2 regions of the Candidatus Methylopumilus planktonicus genome follow, and region 1 is predicted to be linked to the other one. Evidence: predicted binding sites of a transcription regulator. Region 1 holds the regulator's gene; the other holds the start of a gene.
The links. Region 1 encodes sigma-54, which starts transcription at its own class of promoters, with help from an activator protein. Its sites were predicted from a motif close to TGGCACNNTTCCTGCT; they were not measured.

Region 1 (6,291 bases):
AATGGAATAATGACGTTATTAGCGAGAGTTCGTGTGCATTATGAAAAGCCTGTTAAAAAAAATAATTTAAACGTGCAACCTATTACTCAAAATAAAAATCTAAAGAAATAATGCGCTTATCTTTTTTTAAAATATCGTCACTGAAAATTCTCTTTGCTTACTTATGCATTTTTAGCATCAGTTCATCTTACGTCTTTGCAGAAAAGGCAGACCGAGATAAGCCTATCGAGCTTGAATCTGACACAATGACATCTGATGACTCAAAGAATAAAAGTATTTATTCTGGTAATGTCATTTTGACACAAGGCACACTGCTTATTAAAGCCGATGAACTTACCATCCGAGAAGACAATCAAGGCTTTCAACATAGTACAAGTGTTGGTAATCCCACAACCTTCAAACAAAAACAAGAAGGTAAAAATGAATATATTGAGGGCAGCGCTCAGAGAATTGAATATGATGGTCGTATGGATAAAGTTCATTTATATAGTAAAGCGTGGGTAAAAAAAGGCGGGGATATTGTTCAGGGCGATTACATCATGTACGACGCAAATGCTGAATTTGCAAAAGCAATGTCAGGTAACACTAAAAATAAAGCAGGTGAGACTGTACCGGGTGGCAGAACGCGTGCAATTATTCAGCCCAAGAAAAAACCACAGGAATAACAAGTCGCTATGAGTGAATTAGTCATTGAAAATCTTAAAAAAACTTTTAAAAAAAGAACTGTCGTTCAAGATGTATCTTTAACTATCAAGAGTGGGGAAATCGTAGGATTGCTGGGGCCCAATGGTGCTGGTAAAACAACAAGTTTTTATATGATCGTAGGGCTTATTCCAAGCGATCGAGGACGTATCTCACTCGATGGTGCAAATATATCAAAAATGCCTATTCATAGTCGTGCAAAATTAGGTCTCTCTTACCTTCCTCAAGAACCTTCGATCTTTAGAAAAATGACGGTGGCTGAAAATATTTTAGCTATTTTAGAATTGCAAGACTTAACTCGCGAAAAAATGAATGCAAGACTTGAAGGGCTTCTTCAGGAATTAGGTATTAGTCATATTAGAAACAATCCTGCAATCAGCCTTTCCGGGGGCGAAAGACGTCGTGTTGAAATCGCTAGATGCCTTGCCTCTGATCCCGCATTTATTCTATTAGATGAACCTTTTGCAGGTATTGATCCAATTGCGGTCATTGATATTCAAAAAATCATTAAATATCTCGCCGAACAAAAAATTGGCATTCTCATTACAGATCATAATGTTCGTGAAACTTTAGGTATTTGTGATCGCGCGTATATTGTAAATCAAGGGAAAATTCTTGCATCTGGACTACCTAAAACTCTTGCTAACGATCAAAATGTTAAAGATGTTTATTTAGGTAAGGATTTTTATCTATAACTATTTAGATTAGCGCTATTTAAGCGATGAAACAAAATCTTCAATTTAAAGCGTCTCAACACTTATCGCTTACTCCTCAACTTCAACAGTCTATTAAGCTTCTCCAGATGTCATCTGTGGAGCTTAATCAAGAACTTGAAATTCTCATTCAACAGAACCCTTTAATTGAAATGCTAGAGGAAGATGAGGAAGACGGTAAAGATATTGCGATAACTCCTCAGGAAGAAACTTCATTTGAAATTTTAAACGATCAAGAAATCCAAGATCCTATTTATGAACACGAAATTAATTGGGATGAAGAATACGCAAAAGATAATAATTATATCGATTCAAATGAGTATCGAGAGTCTGCGGCACAAACCCTAAAACAATACCTTGAAGATATTTTTCATTTAATTCCAATTGGCGAGAAGGATCAAGCAATTATTTCTCTTCTAATAGATTCAATCAATGAAGATGGCTATTTGGAAGAGCCTCTAGATTACTTCTTATCAAGTATTCCAAAGGAGTATGAAGTAAGTATTGAAGAAATAGAATCCTTACTAAAATTACTTCAAAAACAAGCGCCACCTGGAATTGGCGCAAGAGATCTTATTGAATGCTTGACGCTTCAACTTGAAAGTAAGGAAGAAAGTCCGATTCACATACTTTCCATTAAAGTTATTAAATCTCATCTAAACCTTCTGGCCTCTCGTGACTTTGTTAAGCTTAAAAAAATATTAGGCTGTGAAGATGAAGTGCTAAGAGAAATTCAGAAGGTAATTAAAAGTCTTAACCCAAAACCTGGAAATATATTTTCCACCATTGAAAGTCATCACTTCGTTCAACATGAAGTTAATGTAAAAAAAGTAAAGGCTAATTGGCAAGTTTCATTAAACGAACAAGCAATTCCAAAGCTTCGCTTAAATCATATTTATCGAGACCTAATCAAAAATTCGCAAGCTGACTCAGCTCATCATTTATCTAGTCAAATACAAGAAGCAAAATGGATTGTGAAAAACATACAACAGCGGTTTGTCACAATTCTTAAAGTTTCAGAAGCCATCATGAAACATCAAAAAGATTTTTTAGATTATGGTGAATCTATGATGAAGCCTCTTATTTTAAGAGAGATTGCTGAAGAAGTTGGTCTTCATGAATCCACCATCTCTAGAGTTACATCAAACAAATATATTAATACGCCTCGGGGCATTTATGAGCTCAAATTTTTCTTTGGAAGTTCAATTGACAATAGCTCAGGTAATGAACTTGCATCTACTGCAATTAGGGCTAAAATTAAAGAAGTTATTAAACAAGAAGATCCAAAAAAACCACTTTCAGATAGCGAGATTGTTTTATTATTAAAGAATCAGGATATTAATATTGCACGAAGAACTGTGGCGAAATATAGAGAAATACTAAATATTGCTCCAACCAACCTTAGAAAAATTTTATAACTCTAACCTTAAGGAAATAATATGAATATTCATTTAACTGGCCATCATTTAGAAATCACTCCGTCATTAAAGGAATATATTCAAACTAAATTAGCTAAAATTTTCCACCATTTTGATCATGTAATTGATGCAAAGGTCACACTCACAGTAATTAAACTAGAACACATTGTAGAGGCTACTATTCATCTTCCAAAGAGCGATATTCATGCTGAATGCAGAGGTGAAAGTATGTACACCGCCATTGATTTACTATCGAGTAAATTAGATCGCCAAGTCATTAAATATAAAGAATTACATAAGGATCACCACCGAGTTGAAGGCGGCTTAAAACACCAGTCGATAGAATAATGTATTTATCAAAAATTTTTAATTTAAACCCATTAAAATCTAAAGTCCCTCAAGCTACAAAACATGCACATGGTGTTTTTGTTGTAATTAAAGGTAAAGGTATATTAATCGTTGGCAAATCAGGTATTGGTAAAAGTGAGGTTGCACTTGATTTAATTTACAGAGGCAATAAGCTTATTGCTGACGATAGTGTAGAATTTTTCAAACAAGATGAAAATACACTCATAGGCCAAGCGCCATCACTCCTTGCCAATGTAATGGGGGTTCGTAGCTTAGGCATACTTGATATTAAAAAATTATTCGGTGATAAAAGCATAATCAAAAAAGAAAAGCTTTTTTTAGTGGTTGAATTGAAATCATTCCAAAAAAAAATACTCTACCCGAGACTAGATATGGATATAGGTTCTTTTAAGCTTTTTGATATTACTGTTCCTAAAATAGAGCTCCCTATAGATAAAACAAGACATGTAAGCCTTTTAATTGAAACTGTAGTTAAAAACTACATATTACTTAATAGGGGATCTAATGCAACAAAGAATCTTTCACAGAAGCTTAATCTTCAATTAAGTTTAGATCATTAATTATGGAAGTCATTATTATTTCAGGATTGTCAGGCTCGGGTAAAAGCATTGCCCTAAATGCTCTAGAAGACAATAATTTTTACTGTATTGATAATTTACCAGTCACGCTTTTATCTAGCATTTCTCAACATCTTAATCATGAACATCAAGATAAGGTTGCTATAAGTGTTGATATTAGGAGTATAGATATTGAAAAATTACCTCATGTTATTAAAGAAATCGAGTCTTTATCTATCAAAACGAAGCTTATTTATTTAGAATCCTCTACAGAATCTATAGTTAGACGATTTGGCGAAACTAGGCGGAGACATCCATTAGCAAATGAAAAGCTATCCCTTGATGAAGCTATAGAAAAAGAGCGTTCCATGCTCGCACCTTTAGCTGAAATTGGTTACAAAATTGATACTAGCAATATGTCTGTCAATGTATTGAAGACAGCATTGAGTGAATTAATTCAGCTAAAAGAAGATCGTCTGGCCTTACAACTTAGTTCATTCGGATATAAGTTTGGCATCCCACTTGATGCAGATTTTATCTTTGATGTGCGCTGCCTTCCTAATCCACACTACGAATCAAATCTAAAAAATTTAACCGGGATAGACAAGCCTGTTATAGATTTTTTTGAAAACTTCAAAGAGGTTGATAAGATGTTTCAAGATATTAATCACTTTGTAAAGGAATGGCTAAGTGCTTTCAAAATAGAACAAAGACATTCTCTAAATATAGCTATTGGATGTACTGGTGGCAAACATCGCTCCGTTTATATTGCGAATAAATTATTTACTAACTTTTCTAACCCAAAATCTCAAGTGACTATTCGTCACAGAGATATTAACCATTAAAAGAACTTATGATTGGTATTCTTCTTATCACGCACGGCGAACTCGGAAAATCTCTTATTGAATGCGCAACACATGTTCTTGGGGATCAGCCATTATTTCTAGAATTTCTCTCAATCGAAAATGATTGTGAACATGAAAATATGTTTAAGCAAATATCGGAAAGAATTAATCTCTTAGATCAAGGTGATGGCGTTTTAATCTTGACAGATATATTTGGAGCAACACCTTGTAACATTATTACTAAAATAATTAAGCCAGGAAGAGTGAGTGCAATTGCGGGTGTAAATTTATCTATGCTTATCCGCAGCATTAGTTATCGCCATGAGTCTTTCGATGCTCTCATTGCCAAGGCAATCCAAGGCGCTCAAGATGGCATCATTCATATTCAATCCAATCAATCTTGCTAACACTTTCTATTAAAATCATTAATAAGCTAGGTTTGCATGCAAGAGCCTCTGCAAAACTTACGCAGATAGCCAATCAATTTGACTCAGATATATGGATTGAAAAAAATGATAAAAAAGTAAACGCAAAAAGTATTATGGGGGTAATGATGCTTGCGGCTAGCCAAGGTTCAAATGTCATAATTACGACAGAAGGTCCTGATGAAAAAGAAGCTTTGAATTCTATCGTTACTCTTATCAATGATTTTTTCGGTGAGGGAGAATAAAGCAAGATGACTCCATTTAGCATTCACGGTACTGGTGTTTCAAATGGAATCGCTATAGGTAAAGCACATTTGATTTCCAATGCTCTTCTTGAAGTTGTTCAATATGATATTGAGATAAAAAATATTCCTCACGAAATCAAAAGATTTGAGGATGCTATTACTGCCGTCAAAATTGATCTCAATAAAATTAAATCTCAACTACCCTCTGATTCGCCAGGAGAGTTAAGTGCATTTATTGATACACACTTAATGATATTAAAAGATAAGTCATTGTCTTCATTGCCAAAAACTATTATTGAGAATGAAAAATGCAATGCAGAATGGGCGATCAAAAAGCAAATGGATAGCGTAGTAAATCAATTTGATCAAATCGAAGATCTATATTTAAGGGAAAGAAGACAAGATGTTATTCAGGTTGTTGAAAGAGTTATTAAAATACTTTTAGGCCATTCGAATCAAGCTGCTGTAAAAAATAAAGAAAAATTAACAATTTTAGTCGCTCATGACATTTCGCCAGCGGATGCGCTGCACTTTAAGAATCACAAATACGCAGCCTTTATCACAGAGGGTGGTGGTATAACTTCCCATACTGCAATTTTATCAAGAAGTTTAAATATACCCTCAATTGTGGCATTGCAGAATGCTAGAACTTTAATACGTGACAACGATTTAATTATTGTTGATGGCGCTCAAGGTGTTGTGATTGTTAATCCAACTCAAGAAATTCAAAACTACTATAAAACACTCCAAGATTCTTGGGGTGAGGAACAAGAAAAGCTTCAGCGTATTAAGACAAAAAAATCAATCACTAAAGATGGGGCGTTAATTAACCTCTTAGCAAATATTGAAGTTCCGAATGACATTCTCTCTGTAAATGCCTCAGGTGCTGCCGGAGTGGGTCTATTTAGAACAGAGTTCTTATTTATGAATAGACATGATATGCCAGATGAGGAAGAGCAATTTCAAGCCTATAAGAGAGTAGCTGAAGCGATGGGTAAAAGGCCTGTCACTATTCGT
Region 2 (6,291 bases), 200 kb from region 1:
TTTCAATCGCATGAAGATCAGGAAAAATATCTGCATGATCATATTCAAGATTATTTAATATCGCAGTCTTTGGGTGATAATGAACAAACTTAGAGCGTTTATCAAAAAAAGCTGTGTCATATTCATCTGCTTCAATCACAAAGAAGGGTGAGGTTTCATTCGATTTATTTTTTTGCGGTAAACGAGCTGAACCATCAAAATTGAGTGGTACGCCACCAATAAGAAATCCTGGTGCATAACCATTAAATTCTAAAATCCAGGCAAGCATGGATGTTGTGGTTGTTTTACCATGTGTCCCTGCAACTGCAAGTACCCATTTGTCCTTTAGAATCGCCTCATAAAGCCATTGCGGTCCTGATATATAAGGCAAGCCTTGATTCATAATTTCTTCCATCAAAGGATTGCCACGTGATACCACATTACCAATTACATAGAGATCTGGCTTTAATGCAGTTTGTTTTTTATCAAAACCTTCGATGAGTTCAATGCCAATACTTTGTAATTGAGTGCTCATAGGTGGATAGACATTCGTATCGCAACCTGTTACTCGATACCCTGAAGCTTTGGCTAAGGATGCTATACCACCCATAAATGTTCCGCAAATACCTAGGATATGAATGTGCATTTTTTTTATGATAAATTAGGTGCCAACCATTTTTTTAAATATTCAATCGATACATCGCGACGCTTAGCCATATCTTTTAATTGGTCATCCCCAATTTTATCAACGCTAAAATATTGCGCTTCTGGATGTGCAAAATAAAAACCTGACACGGAAGCAGCAGGTGTCATCGCGAATGAATCGGTAAGATGCATATCGATTTCATCTAATCTTAGATGCGTAAAAATGTCTTTTTTAACCGTATGATCTGGACATGAAGGATAACCAGGTGCAGGACGAATACCCTTATAAGCTTCTTTAACAAGGCCTTCTTTATCTAAATTTTCTTCTGCTGCATAACCCCACAAATCTTTTCTTACTCGCTCATGCATATACTCAGCAAATGCTTCAGCTAAACGGTCAGCTAAGGATTTAAACATAATACTACTGTAATCATCATTTTTAGTTTGAAATTCTTTTTCATATTTTTCCATGCCTAACCCACTCGTCACTGCGAAGACACCGATGTAATCTTTTATACCTGAGGATTTAGGCGCAATAAAATCTGATAAGCACTGATTGGGTTTTTGTTCATTATTTACTGTGGGTTTTTCAGATTGCTGTCTTAAGCCATAGTATGTAAATAAATTTTTAGTGCGTGACTCATCTTCATAAATTTCGATGTCATCATCAACACTATTAGCTGGATAAAAAGCCACCACACCATTAGCCATGAGCGCTCGATTATTGATGAGTTTTGTGAGCATAGTTTGTGCTTCATTGAAAACTTGTGTCGCACTTTTCCCCACAATAGGATCATTTAATATCGCCGGATAAAAGCCAACCAAATCCCAAGTCTGAAAGAATGGGCTCCAATCGATATAAGGTGCAATTAAATTGAGATCAATATTTTTAAATGCACGTTTACCAATAAATTTTGGTACTTTAGGTGTATATGTTTTATCAAATTGAAGTTTTGATTTATTAAGTCTTGCTTCTTCAAGCGATAATAATTTCACACCTTTTTTATTGGCATGTTGTTCGCGTGCGCGTGCATAATCTTTTTCAATATCAAGAATATATTGATCTTTTTGTTCAGGCGTTAAAAGAGATTGCATGATTGCTACAGATCTTGATGCATCAGGCACGTAAATGACTGGGCCATCATAATGAGGCGCAATCTTTACCGCGGTGTGAGCTCGTGAGGTTGTAGCACCCCCTATAAGAAGTGGCGTTTTTAACCCTCTAAAGTGAGGGTCTCGCTGCATTTCTTTTGCGACATGTGTCATTTCTTCCAATGATGGCGTAATAAGTCCAGACAAACCAATAATGTCAACATTCTCTTTTTTAGCCATCTCTAAAATTTCTGTGCATGGCACCATCACACCCATATTAATGACTTCGAAGTTATTACATTGCAAAACTACTGATACAATATTTTTACCGATGTCATGCACGTCACCTTTCACTGTGGCAATGAGCATTTTGCCTTTAGGTTTTGAAACGACTCCGGTTCTTTTTTCTTCTAATTTTTTTTCTTCTTCAATAAAAGGCACTAAATGAGCGACGGCTTGCTTCATCACTCTCGCAGATTTAACCACTTGCGGTAAAAACATTTTACCTTGGGCAAACAAATCGCCAACCACATTCATACCATCCATTAATGGGCCTTCAATGACATGAATAGGTCTCCCTTCTTTTTGTATTGTTTCTAATCGCGCTTCTTCAGTATCCTCTAAAATAAAATCAGTAATGCCGTGGACCAGCGCATATTCAAGTCTTTTATGGTTACTCATTGGTTCAGTATCTGTCCCTCGCCAGTTGAGTGTTTGAACTTCTTTTTTACCCCCTTTTAAGGTGCCGGCAATTTCGATCATTCTATCTGTAGCATCGAGTCTTCGATTAAGCACAACGTCCTCAACACGCTCTTTAAGTTCAGGATCTAGATCGTCATAGACACCCATCATGCCTGCATTGACAATCCCCATAGATAACCCAGCTTTGATTGCATGATATAAGAAAACTGTGTGAATCGCCTCGCGAGCTGCATCATTCCCTCTAAAGCTAAAACTGACGTTGGATACACCGCCTGAAATTTTTGCATGTGGAAGATTTTCTTTAATCCATCTCGTAGCGTTAATAAAATCAACCGCATAATTATTATGTTCCTCAATGCCTGTTGCAACAGCGAAGATATTGGGATCAAAAATTATATCCTCAGGAAGAAAATGTATCTTTGATGTTAATAAGTCATAACCATGTTTACAAATTTCTATCTTTCTTTGGTATGTATCAGCCTGACCTTTTTCATCAAATGCCATAACGATCACTGCCGCACCGTAGCGTTGACATAATTGTGCTTGACGAATAAATTCAGTCTCACCTTCTTTTAGTGAAATTGAATTAACAATTGCTTTGCCTTGTACACAACGCAATCCTGCTTCAATGACTTCCCACTTGGATGAATCAATCATGATGGGAATCCTGGCTATGTCAGGTTCAGAGGCGACCAAATTTAAAAAATACCTCATGGCTTTTAATGCATCAAGCATGCCCTCATCCATATTGATATCAATGATTTGTGCACCATTTTCCACTTGCTGTCGCGCTACTGATAGCGCCTCATCATATTTTTCATTAATGATTAAATTTGCAAATACCTTTGAGCCTGTCACATTCGTTCGTTCACCCACATTCACAAATAAGGAATCATCTCTAATTAAGAATGATTCGAGCCCTGAAAGTCTAGTCACACTTTCCACGTTTGGAATTTCGCGAGGTTTGATATTTTGTATTTCATCCACAATTGCCTTGATATGCTCAGGCGTTGTGCCGCAACATCCTCCTGCAATATTGACAAAACCACTCATCGCAAAATCTTTAAGTAAGGATGAAGTATCTTTGGGGGTTTCATCAAAACCTGTATCTGACATAGGATTGGGTAAGCCTGCATTGGGATAAATACAAGTATAAGTGTCTGCAATTTTAGACAATTCTTCAGCGTATGGCCGCATGAGTGCCGCCCCTAACGCGCAGTTTAAACCGATCGTCAAAGGCTTTGCATGTCGCACTGAATTCCAAAAAGCTTCCACTGTTTGTCCTGATAAAATACGACCTGACGCATCTGTTACTGTGCCAGATAACATAATCGGCAAACGTAATTTGTTTTCTTCAAAATATGTTTCGATTGCAAAAAGAGCAGCTTTGCAATTCAAGGTATCAAAAATCGTTTCAACTAAAAGAATGTCAACGCCACCTTCAACCAAGGCTTTCACTTGATTAAGATAACTATTTTTTAATTCTTCAAATGTAATATTACGCACTCCAGGATCATTTACATCGGGTGAGATCGATGCAGTTTTAGGGGTAGGGCCAACAGCACCTGCTACAAATCTCGGTCTATCTTGAGTTGAAAATTTTTCCACCGCTTGGCGCGCTAATTTGGCTGATGCCACATTCATTTCATAGGCTAAATCTGACATTGAATAATCGTCTTGCGCTATTTCTGTTGCACCAAAAGTATTAGTTTCAATAATGTCAGAGCCTGCTTCTAAATAAGCTTCGTGAATACTTTGAATGATTTGAGGTTGAGTGAGGCTCAATAACTCGTTGTTGCCTTTAAGGAATAATTCTCGCTGTCCTTTTGGCGCTGAAAATTTTGCAAAACGACCATCACTACCCCCGCGATAATCCTCTTCCGTGAGTTTATGTTGTTGAATCATGGTCCCCATGGCACCATCCATAAATAGAATTCGCTCAGCCAAAAGCTTTCTTAATATTTTTTCTTGATCAGTCATGAAGTCCTGTGACATTAATTTTTTAAAGATGTGTTACGCATATCTGATATGCATAGAGTGTAACAAGAACCCAAAAGGTCATTATTTTTTACGCGCCTCAATCTCGTATAGTTTCTTTTCTAACTCTTCTAATTTTTGACGGGTACGCTTTAAGACTTCCGTTTGAACATCAAACTCTTCTCGAGTTACAAGCTCCATTTTAGTGAACATGCCCTTTAATAGTGCATCGATATTCTTTTCAATATCAGGCAAGGGTGAATCTTTCACTATCTCTCTGATTTTATTAGATATTTCGTTTAATTTTTCATTATTTAGCATGATAAATTTCCTTATGATTCAAGAGTTTATCAGATTTAAAGGCACATTAAGTGCATACAGACCTATTGCTATCTAAGGTGGTATTTACTAACTCATTGATTTTAATATAATAAGTAAGTTGGCACGGTAATTGCTTATATTATTGTGTGAATATAAAAATAACTAATCACATTATTTTCAGGAAATTTTTACTTAAGGGAGTTTTAAAATGCGTAAATGGCTTATTACAACAGCAGTCTTAGGGGCTCTTGCAGCGCCTTCATTTGTTTTTGCAGCTGACGCTGCACCTGCATCTGATTTTACGGCTTCATATAATGTAGGACTTTTTAGTCAATACATTTTCCGTGGCTTAACCCAAACAAATAACAAACCAGCGCTTCAAGGTGGTTTTGATGTAAGTCATAAAAGCGGTCTCTATATTGGTGGCTGGGCTTCCAACGTCAGCTGGCTCAGAGATAATGCGGGAACAAGTTTAGCCCCAGTTTACAGCTCAGGTGGGAGCTTAGAAATTGATCTCTATGGTGGATTTAAAACTGAGGTTCAAGGGATTGGTATTGATTTAGGTGCACTTCAGTATTATTACCCTGGCGCAAGAAATGTTGGTTTTGATAAGGCCAATACGACAGAGTTATATGGCGCTCTTAGCTATGGTTGGCTTCAAGCAAAAATTTCTGGTGTAGTTTCAAAAGATGCCTGGGGATTTGGCAAAAAATATAACGCTGGAACGAATGGGGATGATGAGAGAGGAACTTATTACGCTGAACTTAATGCAAATATCCCGCTTGCAGATACTGGAATTACAGCCCTCCTTCATGTAGGTCGTCAAGAATTTAATCAAGCCAGAGCCAGTTACTCAAGTCCTGATGCAAGTTATACGGACTGGAAAGTTGGGCTCACAAAAGGATTTGATGGGGGCGTAAATATCGGTGCTTTCTATACTGATACAAATATAAGTACCGCAAATGCTGCAGCCAATTGGACTTATGCTAATAAAAATATTGGCGATAGTACTGGCACAGTCTTTGTTCAAAAAACGTTCTAAAAGTAATTGTTAAGACAAAGACCTAAGGCCAAGGCCCTTTCTTAATTTTTTTAAACCTCAAGGGGAATTAACATGAAATTTGTAACAGCAATCATCAAGCCGTTTAAGCTAGATGAAGTTCGTGAAGCTCTCTCCTCCATTGGAGTTCAGGGAATCACAGTGACCGAAGTCAAAGGATTTGGTCGTCAAAAAGGCCATACGGAACTTTATCGCGGCGCCGAATACGTCATCGACTTTTTACCTAAAGTAAAAATCGAAGCAGCTATCCCAAATAAATTACTCAAACGCGCAGTTGAAGCGATTCAAAAATCAGCACTTACCGGCAAAATTGGTGACGGCAAAATTTTTGTGATGGAACTCGAAGAAGTTTATCGCATACGAACCGGTGAAGCCGGGGAGGACGCTCTTTAATCAGAGGAAACAATTATGAAAAAAATATTATTAATATTATCGTTTATGAGCATTCTATGCTTAAGCCTATTAAATTTAAATGTGGGTTTTGCCGCTGAAAATTTAGATGCTACGTCTACTTT

Region 2: the regulator sigma-54 is predicted to act here: its motif matches at 4,836-4,851, upstream of BN1208_RS06735 (TorF family putative porin).

The regions. Positions count from the first base shown of each region.
Region 1 is NZ_LN827929.1:120,779-127,069, reverse strand. Features, by position in the region: gene lptC (LPS export ABC transporter periplasmic protein LptC) at 1-111, shown strand, start outside; gene lptA (lipopolysaccharide transport periplasmic protein LptA) at 111-665, shown strand; gene lptB (LPS export ABC transporter ATP-binding protein) at 675-1,397, shown strand; gene rpoN (RNA polymerase factor sigma-54) at 1,424-2,833, shown strand; gene hpf (ribosome hibernation-promoting factor, HPF/YfiA family) at 2,855-3,181, shown strand; gene BN1208_RS00630 (phosphoenolpyruvate carboxykinase (ATP)) at 3,181-3,762, shown strand; gene rapZ (RNase adapter RapZ) at 3,765-4,604, shown strand; gene BN1208_RS00620 (PTS sugar transporter subunit IIA) at 4,613-5,011, shown strand; gene BN1208_RS00615 (HPr family phosphocarrier protein) at 5,005-5,274, shown strand; gene ptsP (phosphoenolpyruvate--protein phosphotransferase) at 5,281-6,291, shown strand, end outside.
Region 2 is NZ_LN827929.1:1,278,303-1,284,593, forward strand. Features, by position in the region: gene mpl (UDP-N-acetylmuramate:L-alanyl-gamma-D-glutamyl-meso-diaminopimelate ligase) at 1-625, opposite strand, end outside; gene metH (methionine synthase) at 631-4,398, opposite strand; gene BN1208_RS06730 (accessory factor UbiK family protein) at 4,480-4,716, opposite strand; gene BN1208_RS06735 (TorF family putative porin) at 4,925-5,758, shown strand; gene BN1208_RS06740 (P-II family nitrogen regulator) at 5,831-6,169, shown strand; gene BN1208_RS06745 (ammonium transporter) at 6,185-6,291, shown strand, end outside.